Regions from separate parts of the Arthrobacter sp. D1-17 genome, predicted to be linked through region 2. Evidence: predicted binding sites of a transcription regulator. Region 2 holds the regulator's gene; the other holds the start of a gene.
What was found. Region 2 encodes Rex, which represses fermentation and respiration genes when NADH is low (regulators of the CRP and FNR family bind a similar motif). Its sites were predicted from a motif close to CTTGTGAANNNNTTCACAAG; they were not measured.
Positions count from the first base shown of each region.

Region 1 (10,716 bases), 910 kb from region 2:
GAGATGCGCAGGCGCTGAACAGCAGCGGAAAACCACCGCCAGGAAGCAGACCGCGGCCGCGTGGGAATCGTAGGGTATCCCACCGCCGGCGCTTCGTGAGCGGAGGGCAATCACGTGGTCCTGGTCCCGAACGAAGACCTGGCCCGCAGCGCGTTCAACAGCTCCGGCGGCTATGAGGCAGGACTTAAGCCCGCCCGTATACTGCCGACAGCCGATAGGCCGGTGAAGGCGGCCGGGGTCCCGGCGCTGTGTTCAGGGCATTGTCAGAATTACAGGCCCATCGGCCGTGATGGCCACGGTGTGCTCACTGTGGGCCGCCCGGCGGCCGTTCGCGGAACGCAGCGTCCACTCGTCCTCGTCGTGGTAATAGTCCCCCTTGCCGCCGAGGATGAGCATCGGCTCAATGGCGATGACAAGCCCTTCTGTCAATTTCAGACCCCTGCCCGGTCGTCCGTCGTTGGGCACGGACGGCTCCGCGTGCATGGTCCGACCGATACCATGTCCGCCGTGGTCGGCAAGGAGTCCGTAGCCTGCCCGGCGTGCGGCGCCGCCGATGGCGTAAGCGAGATCGCCCATCTTGTTTCCCACCCGGGCGGCGTCAATGCCTCTGGCGAGGGCCGCGTCCGTCGCGTCGATGAGCGCCTGGTCCACGGGATCGGGGGTACCCACGATGAAGCTGACGGCGGCGTCCCCACACCACCCTTCAAGGAACGCCCCGCAGTCAACGCTGAGGAGATCCCCGTCCTGCAGCCGGTATCCGTTGGGAATGCCGTGCACAACGGCGTCGTTCACGCTGGTGCAGATGACTCCCGGGAACGGCACCGGCGCCCAGCGCGGCCGGTAGTTGAGGAAGGCGGGAGTGGCGCCGGCAGCGGCGATGGCGGCGGCAGCAACGCCGTCGAGCTCCTTGAGGGAAACGCCGACGGCGGCCGCCCCGCGGACTGCGTTTAGCGCGTTCGCCACAACGCGGCCGGCTTCGCGCATCAAGGCTATTTCGTCAGGGCTCTTGAGCATGGACATCCGTGGCCTCCGGGAGTTTGTCAGATGACGGGACGGGTAGTGACCGGCTGGTCTGACTTGCTGAACAGCAGCTTGGTCCTGGGATCCATGAAGATCAGGTACAGGGCGAACAGCAGGGCAATAATCGCGGCAGCGTTCCTGGCAAGGGCCAATGCGAGCCCAAGGTCCTCGGACTGGAGATATGGGAAAACCTCAAGCTGGTCTGAAATGGCGTACACCATGAAGAAGGACACAATAAAGTAGAGCGCCTTGACCTGCCAGTCGTCCCGGATGCCGGTTATGGCAAACAGCGGGATCAGCCACACGACGTACCAGGACTGGATCATCGGCGCGAGCACGACGACGGCGGCAAAGGCCAGCGTCAGCCGGCGCATGATCCGGTCGTGGTCACCTTTGAAGATCTGCCAGGCGACGATGCCGACGGCGAGCAGCTTGCCGGCGTCGTAAACCCACTTGGCCAGTCCCCAGCCGTCCAGGCTGAAGGCGTTGGCGATGGACGCCACCACGAGACCGAGCAGCCCTACAGGGGCGTACCAGATCCAGACGCTGCCGGGGGCCGAGAGCCCGTTGATCCAGCCGAAGCCGAAGCCGTTTACCAGGCTCATGGCGTACAGCAGGGCAAAGCTGAGTCCTGCTGTCAAGCCCCAAAAAACGAATTTTCGCGTCCACCCCGCATCCTTGCCGGCCCAGAGCAGCCCGATGAACGGGAGGAACACCACGGTGATGGGCTTGATGGAGATGGACAGGGTGACGAGCACTATTCCCAGGATCACACGGCGGGTGGCGCTGTAATAGAGACCGGCGAGGGCCAGGCCGATCATGAGGGCGTCGTTGTGGACACTCGCGATGAAGTTCGTCAGGAACAGCGGGTTCGCCGCCGTGAGCCAGAGCGCCCGGTGCGGGTTGACCCCGTGAAGTTCCGCGAGTTTGGGGACGTAGATGATGCAGAGGACCACGCCCACCAGGGCGGCCAGCCGGAAGAGCATGATGCTGGCCTCGGGATGGACGTTCGTGGACCAGACGACGAGCTGTTCGATCCACAGAAAGAGCTGCCCGTACGGCACAGGCGCCTCTGTCCACATCTTGTCGGCGCCGAGCTGGAAGTAGTTTGAAAGCGCCGAGATGCCGTTCTCGTAGGGGTTAAATCCCTCCACCATCAGCCGGCCCTGCCCGATGTAGGCATAGACATCGCGGCTGAAGAGCGGAACCGTGAACATCATGGGCAGGCCCCAGGCTGCGACCGCCTGCAGGGTGGCTCTGCGGGCGGCCGGGCCCCAGACGCGGACGCGCTGGCCGAGCCGGAGCCACGCCCGCACCAGCAGCATGCCGCCGACGGCGATAAGTACGATGGAAAGGGCAACCCCCAGGGCCTCCGTACGCATCCATATGAACAGCGGCAGCCGCCGCAGTTCGGATGCCGGGGCAAGCCAGCCGACACCGAGGGAACCGATCACAAGGAAAAGCGAACCAACGAATCCGGAAAGAAGGGGCGACCAGGGGTTGTCCACTTCCGCCAGGCCCAGGTCCGCGGAAGTGCCTGTGGCTCTTTCCTCCGTCTCGGGCACTGGCGCCGTCATCTCAGGATTATCCAATCTCTTGTGGGCGTGCAGCCTCGATCTGCTGCCGGAAGTGCCCGGCCGTGAATGGAGTGCGGCGGCCGCTCCCGGCGCCGCCACGTACCCGGAAATCTTAGCACCGGACCGCTCCCCGACCACGAAACGGTAGGCTGAACGGGTGCCTATATCTAACGAACGCATCGTCTGGATCGACTGCGAAATGACCGGTCTCGACACCGTCAACGACGCCCTGATCGAAGTCGCCGCGCTGGTGACGGATTCCGAACTGAACATCCTCGGGGACGGGGTGGACGTGGTCATCAAGCCGGACGACGCGGCCCTGGCCCAGATGAATGACTTCGTCCGGGACATGCACACCCGTTCCGGTCTTCTGAAAGAGCTTCCGGCCGGCAAGACGCTCGCCGAGGCCGAGGAAGCAGTCATGGCCTACATCCGCAAGTGGGTTCCGGACGTGCGCAAGGCACCGCTGGCCGGGAACTCGGTTGGGACGGACCGGGTCTTCCTGGCCCGGGACATGCCCGCCGTCGTGGAGCACCTGCACTACAGGGTCATCGACGTCAGTACCATCAAGGAACTGGCCCGGCGCTGGTTCGCCCGCGCGTACTTCCAAGCCCCGGCCAAACTGGGCGGACACCGTGCCCTCGGCGACATTAAGGACTCCATTGATGAGCTCCGCTACTACCGGGAGGCAGTCTTCGTTCCCGCTCCGGGCCCGGACAGCGCCACTGCCCTGAAGATTTCCCGGCGCATCGCCGCCCAGCCCGAGGTCATCGATCAACTGACGCAGGGCATCGCAGGAAAGCAGGCGGCAGCAGAGGGCGCATTGCCGAGCGAAGCGGGACCATCCGCCTAAGGCGTCCGAAAAGTAATCTGCGCCACGTTCGAAGGAATTTTTGCCAAAACAGGCGAAAGTGGCAAAAGCACCCCCGAACAGCAGGTAAACTATTTGACGTTGCCTTTCCAGCCGGCCGGTAAAGACCGGAGGGACTGTAAGGCATATGGTGGGCGTAGCTCAGTTGGCAGAGCGCCTGGTTGTGGTCCAGGAGGTCGCGGGTTCAACCCCCGTCGCTCACCCTCACGAAGGATGGCATTCGACGCCGTCCCATCACAAAGGCTGCACCGGTTATCCGGTGCAGCCTTTGTTCGTTTCGACACCACGCCGGGCTGCGTCCGATCAAGTACCAAAGGAACCCTCTGCCATGACTGTTCTGCCGATCACCATCTGGGGCGAACCCGTTCTGCACCGCCGGGCGGCCGAAGTCGAAGTCTTCGACGACGAGCTCCGCCAGCTGATCGCCGACATGTTCGAAACCAATGACAAGGCCAACGGCGTGGGCCTCGCAGCGCCTCAAATCGGCGTGGGTAAGCGTATCTTCGTGTATAAGTACGAGAACGAGGACGGCGCACCGCCGAGCGGCGTGCTGGTCAACCCCGTCCTCACCCTGTCCAAGGTTTCCGGCGCCCTGCCGGATCCGGACGAGGAGGCCGAGGGCTGCCTCTCCTTTCCCGGCGGCCAGTACCCCCTGAAACGGGCCGAATGGGTGCGGGTGAAGGGGTTCGACGGATACGGGGAACCGGTCGAGTTCGAGGCCACCGGCTGGTTCGCGCGGGTGATGCAGCACGAATACGACCACCTCGACGGGAAGCTCTACGTCAACCGCCTCCTTGACCGCTATGCACGCAAGGCTCTGAAGCAAGCCAAGAAGAACGGCTGGGGTGTCCCCGGGCTGACTTGGATGCCGGGCGTCGATCCTGATCCGTTCGGGCACTGATCCGTTCGGCACTGATCCCTGGCCGGGCCGACCGCGGCTCTGGAAGGGCGGCAGCCCGGGCATCAGTGAACCACTGCCCTACCGGGCGATGATGGTCTGCTGGCCCGGACAGGAGCCGAGGACACGGTCCATAGCGTCCTTTTCGGCTTGCGTCACCCAAAGCCCGTAGGCGGCTTTCACTGAGATCTGCCGGGCGACATAGTGGCAACGGATCGCCTTGTTCCGAGGCAGCCAGCCGGCCGCATCCGAAGCGCTTTTTTCCTGGTTGGCCGGTCCGTCGGCTGCGATGAGGTTGATCGGATCGTTGGCCAGGCTCTGGCGTTCCTGGAGTGTGAGCTGCCTGGCGCCCTTTTGCCACGCGTCGCCCAGCGCCACCACATGGTCGATCTGGACGGCCTTGCTGGAATCGGCGCCGCGCGTGAACGTGACGCGCGCTCCGGTGTAGGGTTCGTGGAACGTCCCTGACGCCACTTTGCACCGGGAGCCCTTAAAGTAAACGACGCCGTTCAGGTCACGGCGCAGAATGTCATTGCGGGTGTCACACCCGTTGCGGTCAGCGTCGAACCAGGCCTGGCCGAAGGCTGACCTGTCGTAGTCGTTTTTCGCCGCCCGCCCCTTTACCGGCAGGGTCTCCAGCGCCGCGGCGGCACTGCCGGAGGGCACCCGCCGGGGCGCCACCACTGGTTTCATCCAAGCGGGATTGAAGACGGGAGCCGTGCCGGGGCCTGATATCTGCGGCTCAACGGCGAGGAATTGGCCTGCTGTGAAGAACCAGGCAACGCCGGCGACAAAAAAGGCACCCGCAATTGCGAGCAGGGCCCAGGCCTGGCGCGAGCGTCTGCGCGCCCGCCTGTAGGCGCTCCAGCTGACGGTCATCCGGGTCTGCTCTCAGGGACATGAGGTGGCTGCACCCTCAGAGCCTAGGGCAGGCCTCCGACATCCGGGACGATACCCACAGTGTTGAGGACAGGTGCCCTGTGCAGGAGCAGTGCCCTACTGCTCCCTCATAACCCGCCGCAGATCTTCATTGGCCAGTTCGAGAAGGCGCTCCAGCTGGGAGACCCGCTCTTGACCGATCTCGCCGGCGGCATGTGCTGTCTTTGCCTCGTCGAGCAGGCGCTGTGCCTCTTTTTGGTTGGCCCGCGCCACGTCGAGGGCGTGTTCCAGTGTTGTCTCGTGCTGGAGTGTCCGGTCGTGTTCCATGGGACAAGTTTGGCCCCCTTTCCCGGCTGATTCCAGAGAACCAGCCGGGAATTTAGGGAGCCATGTTTTACGCTGCTACGCGGCGGACCAGCGGAAACGCCGCTGTTAGACGGAGGCTGCGGCAGCCAGTACCGGAGCGGCGTCCTTCACGGAGTCCTTGGCGGGGAAGGTCGGCGGGTTGACCCCAGCCATTTCCTCCATGACGCGGACTACCTGGCAGCTGTACCCGAACTCGTTGTCGTACCAGACGTAAACAACCAGGTTCTTGTCGTTGGAGATGGTGGCAAGGCCGTCAACAATGCCGGCACGGCGCGAGCCCACGAAGTCGGTGGAGACCACTTCAGGGGAATCGATGTAGTCAATCTGCTTGCGCAGGTCCGAGTGCAGCGACATCTCGCGCAGGAAGTCGTTGACCTCGTCCTTGGTGGTGCCCCGTTCCAGGTTCAGGTTCAGGACAGCCAGGGACACGTCCGGGGTGGGCACCCGGATGGAGCTGCCGGTGAGCTTCCCCTGCAGTTCCGGCAGTGCCTTGGCCACGGCCTTGGCGGCGCCTGTTTCGGTGATCACCATGTTCAGAGCGGCGGAACGTCCGCGGCGGTCGCCCTTGTGGAAGTTGTCGATCAGGTTCTGGTCGTTCGTGAACGAGTGAACGGTCTCCACGTGGCCGTGGATCACACCGTACTTGTCATTGAGAGCCTTCAGCACCGGGGTGATCGCGTTCGTGGTGCAGGACGCTGCCGTCACGATCTTGTCCGAATCTGCGATGTCGCGGTGGTTGATGCCGTGCACGATGTTCTTCAGTTCACCCTTGCCCGGCGCCGTCAGGAGGACCTTGGCCACGCCCTTGCTGAGCAGGTGCTGGCCAAGGCCTTCGGCGTCGCGCCAGCGGCCGGTGTTGTCGACCACGAGGGCATTGTTGATGCCGTAGGCCGTGTAGTCGATGGTCGCAGGGTTGTCCGAGTAGATGACCTGGATCCGGACGCCGTTGGCCGTGATGGTGTTAGCCTCGGTGTCCACCTGAATGGTGCCCTCGAAGGAGCCGTGGACGGAGTCGCGGCGCAGGAGGCTGGCACGCTTGGCCAGGTCGTTGTCAGAGCCGCGGCGCACTACGATGGCGCGCAGGCGCAGGCCGTGCCCGCCGCCGGCCTTTTCGATGAGGAGACGGGCGAGCAGGCGGCCGATGCGGCCAAAACCGTACAGCACGACGTCGGTGCTGGTGCGGTCGTCTGCCCCGCGCTTGCCGACAATCTCAGCCAGTTCGGCACGGAGGAACTCCTCGAGAGTGAGGTCGCCGCCGTCGGACTTGTACTTCTGGTTCAGGCGGGCGATGTCGATGGCAGCTGCACCCAAGTCCAGCGTGGCCAGGGTGTTCAGCAGCGGGGCCGTCTCCTCCAGGAGCAGCTCATCCTTGCTCATCCGGCGGGCGAAGCGGTGCGCCTTGAGGATGTTCATGGTGGACTTGTTGATCAGGCTGCGGCCGTGGATCGACGTGACCACGTTGTTTTCCCGGTACAACCGGCCGATCACGGGGATCATGGCCTCGGCGAGTGCCTCGCGGCCCATCCACGTATCAAGACAAGAATCTGACGTCTGGCTCACAGAACTACCTTCCTTGGTTCAACCGGTTACGTCTTCGTAACCGGAAGTCGGCCACCCGAAGTTCTCCAGGGGCACTGGCACCGGCAGGGTTTCGGTCCTCCCCGGGTGCCTTGTTGACGCGGCAAAGAAAAACCGCCGGTTGCGAACGCAGATCCCGGCGGTAGAACTTCTACGTTCAAGGTCTATTCTAGGGCTCGCAGCGCGTCCGAATGGCCGGGCGGCCCGTGAAATCACTCACACCGGCGGCTCACCTCCTGCGTCGCCTGTTGGGTGAACGAAGCCGTAACCAGAAAAGTGGATGGATTAGCCGAGGCGCCGGGGGTCAGCCGTAACTATTTTTCGCCGTACTGGAGGCGGCCAATGCTCCAGGCAGCAACGTTGCGGAGGTCCACCCTCGTAGCGTTCAGGTGGATGGGGTTTCCGCCGGAGATTACTACGGGCTCAAGGAAATGGATGAACCGGATCTGGTTCTCCCGCACGCCGTTCTCCTGCACGCCGTCGGGTACTGCCGGCAAATACTCGCCTGCTGTGATGACCTGCGCATTCTGGCGCCGGGACCAGGCTTCTTCACTCGCTACCGAGCCGGAGATTATGGTCCCGTCAACAATAACCGTGAGCTCAATGGTGCCATGCGGATCCTCACGGTCAGGGCCCAGGATGGGCGCGAGGAGCATGGACAGTCTTGGGTCAATGCCGTGCCATGGCTGGGCGGCGAACCGTTCCCGGTTGCCCGTGAACTCCGCTTCCTGCTCCTCGTTGGGCTTTTCCTGCCGCTGCGCGTCCATCACCGGAGTGTACCTTTCCAGCGTGTTGAGTGGATGGGTTGACCGATACGCCGGGTTCTGTATTCCCGCACCGTTGCCGGGGCGGGAGTAGCGGCCATCCATCTACGAACGCCGTTGCCGGCGCCCTCCAGCGGCCTACCCGGGCACTCGGGCGAGCAGCCCTCAAACGTGCCCTGTCTGGCCTTGCTCCGGGTGGGGTTTACCTAGCCTTCCCGGTCACCCGGGAAGCTGGTGGTCTCTTACACCACCGTTTCACCCTTACCCGCATCGTGCCGCTTTCAAATCGGCGCGAGGCAGGCGGTCTGTTTTCTGTGGCACTGGCCTGCGGGTTACCCCGAGTGGGCGTTACCCACCACCCTGCTCTGCGGAGCCCGGACGTTCCTCGAGCCACTTGCGTGACGCGCGGCCGCCTGGTCAACCCATCCGGTGTCCATTCTACGGGGCACCGCGGATGCGCCCGCGCTAGGTCCCCGGCCCCGGGCCTATCATCAGGAAATGGACGCGTCAGCATTGACCCGCCGCCGGCTGCTTCAGCTGGCGGGCATCGCCGCCGGCATGTCCGCCGCCGCGGCATGCACGCCGCTCCCGCCCTTTCCTGCTCCCGTACCGCTTCCCGGCTACACGCGTCCGACGGCGGCTCCCGGACCGGGCGGCTGGCCCAGAATAATGGTCCGCACCGGCCAGTTCGTTTCCGCCTACCGGCCGGGACCAGCCACACGCTGGTCACTGGCGGCGCCTCACCAGCAGGACGGGGCGCAGCTTCCACTCGTGCCTGTGGCCGTGTTCCTGCACGGCCTTGGCAGCAGCCACCGGTTCATGCTCGATGACCTCGCCGCTGACGAGGTGCTGCAGCGGCATGTGGATGGAGGCGGAACCCCCTTCGCGATTGCAGCTGTGGACGGCGGCGACACCTGGTGGCATGCGCGCAGGGACGGCAGCGACACGCAGTCGATGCTGGTGCGGGAATTCGTTCCTTTCCTCGGCGTGCAGGGCTTTGATCTCGGGCAGATCGGGCTTTTCGGCCTCTCCATGGGCGGCTTCGGCGCCCTGTTGTTGGCCTCGCAGGCGCGGCTGCCCGGCATCCGGGCCGTGGCCGCGATGAGCCCGGCCATCTGGTCCCGTCACGGCGCACGAATGAAAGGCGCCTTTGACAGCCCGGCGGATTTCGCGGCGAACGACGTCTTCGCGCTCCGCCCCCGGCTGGCGGCCATTCCCAAACGTATCGACTGCGGCAGGGATGACGAGCTCGCGGCAACCGTCCGCGAATACGTCAGCGCGCTCCCGGGCCCGGTGGAAGGAGGATTCCTGCCCGGCGGGCACGACACTGCTTACTGGCGCTCAATCCTGCCCACAGTGTTGTCCTTCCTCGGCCGGAACCTTGGCTGAATTGTGAGTCCGGCTGGTCCTGCACACCACCGGTAAGATCGTACGGTGCTGATCCTGCTTCCCCCGTCCGAAGGCAAAACCCCTGCGACCCGTGGCGACGCCATGGACTGGACCTCGCTGAGCTTCCCCGACCTCAACCCCTGCCGGGCCAAAATCCTTGAGGCACTTGGTACGGTGAGCGCGCATGAGGACGCCCTCGCACTCCTGGGCGTAGGAGCGTCACTGCAGTCCGACGTCGAACGGAACACCCGGCTGCACGCCGAACCGGCCGCGCCGGCCCACCAGGTGTATTCCGGGGTGCTGTACGACGCCCTCGGCTACAAGTCGATGACGGGGCCGCAGCGCCGCAAGGCCGATGAATCGGTCCTGGTGATCTCCGCCCTCTGGGGCGCCATCCGTTTCGCGGACTCCGTGCCCGCGTACCGGCTGTCGATGTCAACGTCGCTGCCCGACGTCGGCCGTCTTGCCTCGTTCTGGAAGCCGCAGCTGACGGACGCCCTGGCCGCCGCGGTGTCCGGGCAGCTGCTGGTGGACTGCCGCTCCAGCACCTACGCCGCGGCGTGGACTCCCCCGGCGGCGTCGACGGTGACGGTCAACGTTTTCACTGAGGTGAACGGCGTGCGGAAGGTGGTCAGCCACTTCGCGAAGCACACCCGCGGCGAACTCGCGCGGCATCTGCTGACCCGGCCCGGAAAGGCACCGCAAACGCCAGCACAGCTACACAAGGCCGCCGGTGAGAAGTGGAACGCCGAACTTGTGCCCGGCACGGCGCGCAAGGCACACGCCCTGAACATCATCCTGCCCAACTAGGAGGCGCGGGGACACCCCGGCGTCACACCCACTCTGCTGAGCGCACCAGGATGCAGCCGGAGTCAGGGCAGAAGACAATGTCATCCTCGGCCGCGGCCTTGATCTCAGCAAGGTCGCCCGGGCTCAGCTGCATGCCTGACCCCTCAGAGGTGCCGTGGAAAAGCCTGGCAGCGCCGACTCCCCGCCGGGCAAGGGTCTTTTCGTAGACTGCCAGCAGACCGTCGTCCAACCCTGCGGCGAACTCTGCCCTGCGACCGCGCACAACGGCCTCTTCAGCGGTGATCTCTGCCAGCTGCTCATCCAGTTCCGCCCGGATCACGGCGAAGGAACCCTGGACGTCATCGACAATTTTCTGCTGCGCCGCCTGGCGCTCGCGCAGGGAGTCGAGCCGCTCCAGCACTTCGAGCTCTACGTCCTCGAGGTCGGACCGCCGCTTATTGAGTGATGCGATATCTTTCTGCAGCGCCACCAGGTCCTTGGACAGGCCCGTTCCGCTGTTCAGCCTGGCTTCGTCGCGTTCAATGCGCCCTGCCACCTGCTCGACGTCCGCCTCGGCGCGCTTCA
Region 1 covers NZ_CP096382.1:1,738,151-1,748,866, reverse strand. Annotated here, with positions in the region: gene M1E01_RS08165 (LapA family protein) at 1-18, shown strand, start outside; gene map (type I methionyl aminopeptidase) at 253-1,020, opposite strand; gene mptB (polyprenol phosphomannose-dependent alpha 1,6 mannosyltransferase MptB) at 1,041-2,612, opposite strand; gene orn (oligoribonuclease) at 2,797-3,450, shown strand; tRNA gene M1E01_RS08145 (tRNA-His) at 3,599-3,671, shown strand; gene def (peptide deformylase) at 3,797-4,369, shown strand; gene M1E01_RS08135 (HNH endonuclease family protein) at 4,448-5,245, opposite strand; gene M1E01_RS08130 (hypothetical protein) at 5,363-5,572, opposite strand; gene M1E01_RS08125 (glyceraldehyde-3-phosphate dehydrogenase) at 5,678-7,171, opposite strand; gene M1E01_RS08120 (hypothetical protein) at 7,504-7,956, opposite strand; RNA gene rnpB (RNase P RNA component class A) at 7,987-8,378, opposite strand; gene M1E01_RS08110 (alpha/beta hydrolase) at 8,452-9,342, shown strand; gene M1E01_RS08105 (YaaA family protein) at 9,388-10,152, shown strand; gene M1E01_RS08100 (zinc ribbon domain-containing protein) at 10,175-10,716, opposite strand, start outside.
Region 1: M1E01_RS08125 (glyceraldehyde-3-phosphate dehydrogenase) is a predicted target of Rex. The motif match lies at 7,393-7,412, and genes of this name have one in related genera.

Region 2 (10,716 bases):
GCATGGATTTTGGCGTCACGCTGGAGCCAGCTGAAGCCGCCCATGAACACCACGCCCATGGCGATCACCAGGACTCCGAGCAGCTGCGTGATCCAGCCGTTCTGGCCACCGGAAACCAGGGTTCCCAGCTGCCCAAATGCGCCGCCGAGAAGCACGAAGATCACCGAAAACCCGAGCACGAAGAGGCCGATGCCCGCGAGCATGCGGCCGCGCTTCTGCTTTTGGAGGTCGACGCCGGTCAACCCCGTGACGTAGCCGAGGTAACCGGGCACGAGCGGCAGGACGCAGGGCGAGAGGAAGGAGACCAACCCCGCCAGGAGCGCGACGGGGATGGCAAGCAGCAGGGAGCCGTTCAGGATGGCTTCGGCAAAAGGGCTGTTCACGGTACGGCGCGCCCGCTACTCTGCCACGGCGGATTCGATGAGGGCCTTCAGGGTGCCCTTCTGGATCTCCCCCAGGACGCGGGACGCGACGCGGCCCTGCTTGTCCACCACCAGCGTTGTGGGAACGGCGCCGGGCGGCACGAGGCTGGACACGGACAACAGCACGCTGCCGTCCTTGTCGTTGAAGCTCGGGTACGTCAGACCGAACGTCTTGTCGAACGCCTCGGCGGTTGCCTTCTCATCGCGCAGGTTCACGCCGAAGAACTGCACCCCCTTGCTTTTGAAGGTCTGGTGCAACTCCTCGAGGACGGGCGCCTCGACGCGGCAGGGTGCGCAGGCGGCAAACCAGAAGTTCAGCACGGTGACCTTGCCCTGGAAGTCCTGGGGGGTCACGGTGGTGCCGTTAAAGAGCGTGCCCTGGATGTCCACCGCCGACTTGCGGTCCGCTGCAGCAAATTCCGTCACCGAGCCGTCGCCCGCGACGTAGTTCTTGTTGTCCCCTGCCTTTGCCTGCTTCGCGAGCGCATCTTCCTGGGCGCAGCCGGAAAGGCCAAGCGTTAGCGCGGTCAAAGCCAGACCGCCGGCGGCGAGGACGCTGCGGCGGGAGCTAATGGGGGTGTTGGTCATAACTAGGCTCCGGGGGTGCTTGATGCACCGGGAAGTAGGGCGGCCGCCGGCTCGCTGTACTCAACGCGCAGGAGGGTGCCGTCGTCGTCGAACACGAGGGACGTCAGGGAGGTCAGGGTGCATTCCCGCTTGCGGGGGTCATGCCACAGCGGCTTGCCCTCTGCACTGAGCCTGGTCGCCCAGATGGGAAGCTGGTGGCTCACCATGATGGCCTCTGCTCCATCCCCGCCCAGTTCAATCGCCTTGAGGCGTGCTTCCTGGACGGCCGCACCCACGCGGGCTGCCTGGTCCTTGTAGGGCTCGCCCCAGGAAGGGCGCAAGGGATTAACCAGCTTAGGCCAGTGCTTCAGCTTCCTCAGCTCCGCCTTGCTGACCCTAAGGCCTTCGAAGTGGTTTTCAGCCTCGATGATGCGCTCGTCCGTGTGGATCTCCAGGCCCAGGGCATTCGACGTCGGAAGTGCGGTTTCCTGGGCTCGCGTCAGGGGGGACGCCACGAGATAGACGATCTTTGCCCCCTGGCTTGCACGGTCGCGGAAGTGGTCCGCCAACAGCTGCGCCATCTGCAGGCCGAGCTCGGAAAGATGGAATTCCGGCAGCCTGCCATAGAGGACGCCCTCTGGATTGTGGACCTCGCCGTGGCGGAGCAAATGAACGGTGGCTTGGGGCATGTCTACCAGTTTCTCAAAGATACCGGGCGATCTGAAATCTTCTACATCTAGTAGAACTCACGAAAATGACGGAAAGTTCCGGAAACGTGGGATAAAAGATGCAAATGCATGTTTATACTGGATGCAGCAGTTAGTTGAGGCTTCAACCGAGGAAGCTTCAGCAGCAAGAACAGTGAACGCTTACCGCTCAAGGAGAAACATCATGGCATTGCCCACCAACGTCACCCCCGGCACCTGGACCCTCGACAACTCACACAGCGAGATCGCATTCACCGTCCGTCACGCAGGCATCAGCAAGGTCCGTGGGCAGTTCAAGGATGCTGCAGCCTCGCTGGATCTGGCGGAGAATGTAGCGGACTCGAAGATCGAGGCGATCATCCAGACTGCGAGCTTCGACTCCGGCGACGTGAACCGCGACGGCCACGTCCGGGGCGAAGACTTCTTCGACGTCGAGAAGTTCCCCGAGATCTCCTTCGTGTCCAACGGCCTCGTCCCGGCCGGTGACGGCTACGAACTCCAGGGCGACCTCACGATCAAGGGCGTGACCCGTCCGGTATCCCTCGAGACCGAGTTCAACGGCGTGGCTGTTGACCCCTTCGGCAACACCCGCGCCGGTGTCTCCGCTGAAGCCATCATCAGCCGCAAGGACTTCGGCCTGACCTGGAACGCCGTCCTGGAAGCCGGCGGAGTTCTGGTGAGCGACAAGGTTGCCATCAATCTTGAGCTGGCCTTCATTGCGCCCGCCGCGTAGCGCCTGCCGTTAGGGCAACCCGCCAGATCAGGCACGGCCCGTCAGGCCAAGCCCGCCTGACGGTCTTCGAACGCAACAGCCCCGCCCGTGGTCCCGGTTCATCAGCCTCCACGAAGCGGGGCTTTTGCATCCCTGAAGCAATGCCGGGCGAATCCCGCCAACCCCCGATCTACAGTGAGAGCCATGAGCAACCCGAACGCGCCGCATCCGCACGAACCATGCGGCGCACCACCTTCCGGGAACCACTCCCAACGGCGCCGTTCCGGCAGGTTCCCGTTCAAAATTCCAGCAGATCGTCCCCGCAGTTTCTATGAGGCCATGCCCCAGGGCGGGTTGGCCGAAATGTTCAGCGTGGCAGGACTGCCGATGGAGCTAAGAATCTCGTATTGCGTCTGGCTGGCCGCCGGACTGCTGGGGCTGCTGGGCGGCGTCATCGGGCTGTTCGGCGCGTTGGTGCTCTTTGCGTTCCTGCCCGCGGTTGCCATCCTGGTGCTGCTGCTCGTGCTTTTTGGTGCCGCGCTATCCAGCGTCCAGATTGTTCTGGCAATAACACTGAAGGAAGGCCGGGAGTGGGCCCGGCTCGCCCTGACCGCCGTCGCCGGGGTTTCTCTGCTTCTCACTATCATCAGCCTCAGTTTCACCGACGGACGTGGCGGCAGCGGTTTCAGTTTCCTGGCAAGCCTGACCGCGACCGTGCTGATGTGGTCTCCCGGCTCACGGCGGTGGTTCGCAGCAGCGCGTGTACGGGCCTGACTCCCGGCACAGCGTCCGCGAATACCGCTTCCGGAATAAGCCTCGCCGCGCCTGCCGAGGGGTACGGTGGAAGTAAACCATGCTGGGGGCAGGGCAAACGTCTGAAACCCGGCGGCCGGTCCCTACGTCACAACGCAAAGGAACGCTCATGAGCACTCCTCCAGTCCCGCCTCGCAACCCCAATGATCCGGAATCCGGCCGCCACGATGCCAATGAACCGGGACGGGAAGGCGGGGGGCAGCCGCAGTACGGCCAGAACGCTCCCCAGTATGGGCAGAACGCTCCCCAGTATGGGCAGAATATCCCGCCTGCGCCGCAATACGGCCAGCAGGGCCAGAACCCCCCGCAGTACGGCCAGAACGCCCCGCAGTCCGGTCAGCCGCAGTACGGCCAGAACGCCCCGCAGTACGGCCAAGAGCCCTCCTCCGGCCAGAACCCGCCGCAATATGGACAACCACAGTACGGCCAGTCCCCCTACGGCCAGTCACCGTACGCGCAGTCTCCATACGGGCAGCAGTACCCTTCGGAGCAGGCCAAGGGCGGCCCCGCCGGTGTCCCCCAATCTGTTAACAAGGCGTTCTGGATGATCATCGCGGCCGGTGCCCTGACGCTCCTGTCCACGCTGTTGGGCATTGGGACCCTCGACGATCCCGCCACACGCCAAATGTTTGAAGACCAGATTCAGGGCAGCGGCCAGAACATTGCCTTTGAAGACATCAAGGGCCTCCTCGTCGGCACGATCGTCGTCTTTGCGCTCATCATTGCCGGGCTGTATGCCCTGGTGGCGTTCAACGTCCGCAAGGGTAAGAACTGGGCCCGGATCCTGGGTACGGTATTCGCGGCGCTTTCTATTTTCTCCGTGTTGCCGCTCGGCCTTAACACCGTCGCTGTCATCCTGGGCATCGCGGCGATCGTGATGCTCTACATGCCTGCGGCCTCACCGTACTTCCAGAAGCCGCAGCCCTTTGCCAACCCGTATGGGGGCGGCCCGTTCGGCCGCTAACCGCTCAGGCTGCCAGGCCGTTCACGTCACTTGTGGCCCCTCACTCCATTACGGAGTCGGGGGCCACAACTGTACGTTCGCGCTGAGTGGAGGGCCTACTCCGGCTGGTCCGGGGTCTGGGCCCGCTGCGCGTGGTACGCGAGGATCTGCAGCTCGGTTGCCATGTCCACCTTCCGGAGGTTCACGCCTTCCGGAACCTGCAGCATCACCGGCGCGAAGCTGAGAATGCTGTGGACTCCGGCCGCCACAACCCGGTCACAGACGCTCTGGGCCACAGCCGCGGGCAAAGCGAGCACCACCATATTGGCCCCCGTCCGCTCCAGCACGGTTTCCAGATCGGCCACATCGCTCACGCGGAGCCACCCGACTTCGTTGCCCACCACCATCTGGTCGGCATCGAAAATGGCTACGACGTCGAAACCGCGGGACTCAAACCCGCCGTACCTGGCCAGTGCCTTGCCCAGGTTGCCGGCACCAACGATGGCGACCTTCCAGTCGTGAGTCAGACCGAGCGCGGCGGCGATGTGCCGGCTCAGATACTGCACCTCGTAGCCGACGCCGCGGGTGCCATAGGAACCGACGTGGGAGAGATCCTTGCGGAGGGTCGAGGAGCTGACGCCGGAGGCCTCGGCCAGGGACTCGGAGGAGACGCGTTCGATGCCCTCAGCGAGCAGGGAGTTTAGGGCGCGCAAGTAAATGGTGAGGCGGGCCACAGCCGCGGGCGGAATCTGCTTTCCGGCAGTTCCGGTGTCCTCAGGCACTGCCTGGGGAGGTGAGTCGAGCGAAGTCACTAATTGCTCCATTGCGTCGCGTTGTGAGTCCACTCTAAATCCCCATCACTTATGTCAACAAAGCCGGTGCCACTGCGCCGAAACGACGGAAACGGCCGTTAGCGCGCCATCGCCTGACGAAGAACCCGTTCCAGCCGGGCCTCGTCGATCTTCCAGAAATCCCGCTGGATTCCGTCCACCAGCACCACCGGAAGCTCCTCGGCGTAGCGCTCACGGAGAGATTCGTCGCTGTCCACCGACTGTTCCCTCCACCCCAGTCCCAACCCGGCCGTAACGCGCCCGACGGCCTCGCGCGCCGCAGCGCAGAGGTGACAGTCAGCTTTGGTGAGGAGAACGACGTCGGGAATTGCCATGGCTCAACCGTAGCGCCGTTCCCGTCGGGGAGCGATGCCGGCGGCGCCAGGCGCCGGATGACGCCGGCATCACTGTTGCGGGACGGTGGAATGCTCCACGTTGACTAGACTCAATGGCATGCCTGAGGAGAAGTATGTCGCTGTGGTTGAGCGGTCAACTGCAACGCAGAAACCGCCTGCTGCAGCGCAGCAGCAGGGCGAGGCAGCGTTTTTCGACGTCGACAACACCCTCATGAGGGGTGCCAGCATTTTCCATGTCGCGCGGAAGATGCACCAGCGGGGAGCCTTCACTCTCCCCCAGGCCGCCGGCATGGCCTGGAAGCAGTTGAAGTTTGTGCTCCGGGGCGAAAACGTGAACGACGTCCACTCGGTGCGGGACTCCGCACTGACCCTCGCCTGCGGCATCACGGAGGAAGACGTGAAGGTGCTCGGCGAGGAAGTGTACGACGAGATGATCGCCTCCCGGATCTGGCCGGGCACGAAGGCCCTGGCCCAGCAGCATCTGCGCGTAGGCCGGAAGGTCTGGCTCGTGACCGCTACCCCGATCGAGGTAGCCACGGTGATCTCCACACGGCTGGGGCTCACGGGAGCGCTGGGCACGGTGGGCGAAATCAGTGAGGGCCTGTACACCGGACGGCTCGTCGGCGACATCCTCCACGGCCCGGCCAAAGCCGTCGCCGTCCAGGCCATCGCGGACAACGAAGGCCTGGACCTCAAGCGGTGCTGGGCCTACAGCGACTCGTACAACGACATCCCGCTGCTGACCCTCGTCGGCCATCCCGTGGCGATTAACCCCGACGCCCGGCTGCGCAAACACGCCCGCGCACACAACTGGCCCGTCTACGACTTCCGTTCAGGCCGCCGTGCCGCCACCCTCGGCCTTAAGGCAGCAACAGCAGGCGGCGCAGTCTACGGCCTCTGGAAGGGCTACGCCCGCATCCGCGGCCCCCGGGTGTGAGGCGCTCTTTTCCCTTCGACACGCAAATGCCCCCTCGATAGGGGAATTTCGGCTGCGTCAGGCATATGCGCGTCATGAGGCGGTATGGTCTGCGCGGCAGGGAACGCAAAAATGCCCGCACCCTCGAAAGGGAGCGGGCATTGACGCGTAGAAGGTACTTCTACTTCTTATTGCGGCGCTGGTGGCGGGTCTTGCGAAGCAACTTGCGGTGCTTCTTCTTGGCCATACGCTTGCGACGCTTCTTAATAACTGAACCCACGAAAGTTCCTTACAAACTAGATGCAGTACCTGTCTGATGGAGAAGGTCCGTGGACTGAGCAACAGACTGACAACTGACAGATTCTTACAATGACGTAAAACGTTCCTTAACAGGGTACCGCTTTATCCGGGCCCCTACTGACCGCCACCACTCCCGGAACCTGCAGCGGCCCCCAAGGCGGCTGCAGCAGTCCCGACAATCGGCGCGGAAACCTGGGCTCCCGAATTCACGCGGTACCCGTCTGACCGTCGACGACGGCACCCTTGAGGTACTGTTCGACGGCGGCCTCAGGAACGCGGTATGAACGGCCAAACCGGACAGCCGGCATTTCGCCGGAATGAACCAGTCGGTACACGGTCATTTTGGAAACGCGCATGACCTGAGCCACTTCGGCCACGGTCAGGAACTTGGCGTTCGAGAAGTTCGACTCTGCGGACATTTCCCATATTCCTTTGCTCTCAGCAACTATGCGGCATCCCCCGTTTGTGCGGTGCGCCGATGCTGAGCCATCGAACAACCGTGTCCTAGTTACTCTAGATGCTCACGTGGCCATTGTGAAAGCCCGCCGCTTCCGCGAAGAGGCGGCCAGCTGATCCAGAACCGACACCGTCACATCCCACTCCATGCAGGCGTCAGTCACACTCTGGCCGTAGACCAATTGGGACCGGCCGGCGGCGTGTTCGGCCACGTCCAGGTTCTGGGCCCCGCCCACCAGGAAGCTCTCCAGCATCACACCCGCGATGGCACCGGCGGACGCCCCCGCACCCTCCAGCTGGGCACCAATCTCCAGCGCTACTTCTGCCTGCCGGTGGTGGCTCTTGCCGCTGTTGGCGTGGCTGGCGTCCACGATGAGCCGCGGGTTCAGGTTCTTTCCGGCCAGCTTGGCAGAGGCGGCTTCGACATCGGCGGCAGAGTAGTTCGGCCCCTTGCGTCCGCCGCGGAGGATGGCATGGGTGTCCGGGTTGCCGGCGGTGGAGACCAGCGAGGCCCGTCCGTCGCCGTCAATGCCCAGGAAAGCCTGGGCGGCCGCGGCGGCGCTGCAGGCGTCGACGGCAGCCTGGAGGTCGCCGTCGGTTCCGTTCTTGAAGCCGATCGGCATCGAGAGTCCGGAGGCGAGCTGGCGGTGGATCTGGCTTTCCGTGGTGCGTGCGCCGATGGCACCCCAGGACACGAGGTCTGCCATGTACTGCGGGCTGATTGGCTCAAGGAACTCGGTGGCCGCGGGCAGTCCCAGCGCCGTGACCTGCTGCAGGAAGCGGCGCGCCTCCCGCAGGCCGGCGGCAATGTCGTGCGTGCCGTCCAGCCGCGGATCATTGATCAGGCCCTTCCAGCCCACGGTCGTGCGCGGCTTTTCGAAGTATGCCCGCATGACGATCAGCAGGTCTTCCTTGTGCTTTTCGGCCTGGCTGACGAGGCGGCGTGCGTATTCGAGGCCGGCCTTCGGATCGTGGATGGAGCACGGGCCAACGATCACGAGCAGGCGGTCATCGACGCCGTCCATGACCGCCCGGACTTCGTCCCGTCCGCGTTCGACGACGTCCGCCGCTCGGCCGTCCAGCGGCAGTTCGGTGATCATTTCCTGGGGGGTGGGTAATGCCCTGAGCCCGCTGACGCGCAGGTTGGAGGTGGACTGCCGCGATGGGGACGGCGACTCTGCCGGCCGCACGTCTGCAGGGACGTTCGACGCCGGCTGCTGGGTTTCGGTGATTGCTGCGCTCATGTGCTGGGTCCTGTTCCGGGTACGGAGCGGGCCCAGTTCAGAACCCGCCGGAGAAATGGCGAAGGGCAGAGAATGATCTCTGCCCTGTTGGCTCTGAAGGTAGTTGGATGCGTGTCAGTTAGACGCGGGCCCCTCCAGAGCCAACGAAAAATACGCATACCAACGGTTAGTCATAGGCACACCCTAACCTCAGCCTTGTTCGGTCCGCAAACCGGCACATGCGCGAACGGACACTTGGGGCCCCGCCGCCAGGGCCCCAAGTGTCCGTTCGCGCTGGCCCCTCGCTGGGCAGGAGCACGTCAATCGAGTATCTTGCGCAGGAACAGCAGTTGCCGGATCCAGTGGTGCTCCTGGCCGCCTTCGTGGTTGTTGAACCTGTAGACCTCGATGCCCTTCGACACCCGGTCCGGAGCCGACGTCCCGTAGGCGTTGAAGCTGGCAAAGATGGTCGACGGCGGGCAGACGTCATCCATCTGGGCCACGGAGTAGAGCGCCGGCACCGCGGCGGAGCGGGCCAGGTTGACGCCGTCGAAATAGTTGAGAACCGCAAGCATCGGCTCATACCGCTCCCGGTGTCTGCCCAAAAACGCTGCAATTTCGGGGTACGGCCCCCGGGGTGCGATGTCAATGGCACGTGGAAAATCCTGAAGGAACGGGACATCGGGCAGGGCGGCGATGATGCCGTCGAGCCTTCCTGCCGCCAGCCCGGCAACCGCGATGGTGATTCCGCCGCCCTGGCTGACGCCCGCCACGATGATCCGGGACGCGTCGACGGCGGGATGGCTCTGCACGGCTTCGACGGCGCGGAACGCGTCCATGTAGACGCGGCGGTAATAGTAGTCTTCCCGGCTGCCCGCTCCGCGGGTCATCAGCCCCGCATAGGCCACCTCACCGGCGGAAGGATGCGGATCCGGGGTCTCGCCCACCGAACCGGAATAACCCTGGCCCCTCGTGTCCATGATGAAGTGCGCATAGCCCGCCTGCGCCCATCGGGTGTCCTGGTTGGCCAGGCCCCTGCCGCCCGAATAACCGGCGTACTGCACGACGGCCGGCAGCGGCGTACCGGGTTCCCTGTTCGCCGGAAGGTGCAGCCAGCCTTTGACGGGCGAGCCGCCGTAGCCGGCGAACGTGACGTCAAAGGTGTCGATGACGCTGAGATAGTTCTCCGCCGGTTCGAAAACCACGGCGAGCGGAAAAGCGCGGGTGTCACTGACGGTACGGTCCCAGAAGACCTCGAAGTCATCCGGAGGTGCGACGGCGGAGGTGTACGTCCGCAGTTCCTCGAGCGGCAGATCGAAGAGGGGCATGGCTTCCGTTTCATTGGCGGGACAAAGGAGTCGGCTACACCATAGCTGCCTGATAGACCTTCAGCTGCTGGGAACCGCGGGCGGCTGCCCGTAGTTCATGCAGCCCGCCGTTGATGGTACCGGCGGCCCTGGCCTGGACCAGGACGTTGCCTAGGGCTGTTGCCTCGACAGGCCCGGCGATGACCGGTTTGCCCGTGGCTTCGGCGGTGAGTTGGCACAGGAGTTTGTTCTGCGAGCCGCCTCCGACGATGTGGACCACGTTGACGGCAACGCCGGCGAGGCGTTCGGCATCGGCGATGGTGCGCGCATAACCGGCAGCCAGGCTGTCGAGGATACAACGGACCGTGGCCGCGGGTTGGTCCGGCAGGATCGCTCCGGTGGCCTGGACTGCTGCCCGGATGCGTTCAGGCATGTTGTCCGGGGCGATGAAGCATGGGTCATCGGCGTTGATCTGCGGACCGCCCCGCGGGAGGGCGGCTGCGGCGTCAAGCAATGCCCCGAGCTCCGGCTTATATCCTTGGGCGGCCCAGGTCCGCTGGCATTCACTGAACAGCCAGAGCCCGCCGACATTGCGCAAATACCGGATGGTACCGTCTACTCCGCGTTCATTGGTGAAGTTCGCCGCACGGCTGGCCTCGGTCAGCACCGGATGCTGCAGCTCGACTCCCACCAGGGACCAGGTGCCGGAGGAGATGTAGGCGAAGCTGTCCGTATCCGCAGGGACGGCAGCGATCGCGGAGGCAGTGTCGTGCGAGCCGACCGCGACCACCTTTGTCTCCACCGGCAGACCGGTGCGCTGCGCAATGCCCGGCAGCAGTGTGCCGACCGTTTCACCGGGCTGAATCAGGGGCGGGAACAGGTCCTGGGACAGTCCCAGCGCGGCGAAGAATCCGATGGCCCACTCCCCCGCGACGGCGTCGAACAGCCCGGTGGTGGAGGCGTTGGTGGCCTCCGTGTAGCGCTCCCCGGTAAGAAGGAAGGCGATCAGGTCCGGGATCAGCAGGGCTTGAAGGCCCTCGAGGTTCTGTTCTGTCGCCAACTGGTAAATGGTATTGAACTGCAGGAACTGCAGCCCGGTGGTGGCGTAGAGCCGTGCCGGGTCCAGTTTGTCGTGCACGCCCGCGACGGCGGCGCGGCTGCGTT
Region 2 covers NZ_CP096382.1:829,882-840,597, reverse strand. Annotated here, with positions in the region: gene M1E01_RS03910 (cytochrome c biogenesis CcdA family protein) at 1-383, opposite strand, end outside; gene M1E01_RS03905 (TlpA family protein disulfide reductase) at 399-1,010, opposite strand; gene M1E01_RS03900 (histidine phosphatase family protein) at 1,013-1,678, opposite strand; gene M1E01_RS03895 (YceI family protein) at 1,881-2,429, shown strand; gene M1E01_RS03890 (hypothetical protein) at 2,613-3,182, shown strand; gene M1E01_RS03885 (hypothetical protein) at 3,331-4,185, shown strand; gene M1E01_RS03880 (redox-sensing transcriptional repressor Rex) at 4,281-4,976, opposite strand; gene M1E01_RS03875 (glutaredoxin family protein) at 5,075-5,329, opposite strand; gene M1E01_RS03870 (HAD family hydrolase) at 5,448-6,287, shown strand; gene M1E01_RS03865 (30S ribosomal protein bS22) at 6,448-6,546, opposite strand; gene M1E01_RS03860 (helix-turn-helix domain-containing protein) at 6,773-6,985, opposite strand; gene M1E01_RS03855 (3-deoxy-7-phosphoheptulonate synthase) at 7,088-8,266, opposite strand; gene M1E01_RS03850 (acetylxylan esterase) at 8,566-9,573, opposite strand; gene M1E01_RS03845 (rhamnulokinase) at 9,608-10,716, opposite strand, start outside.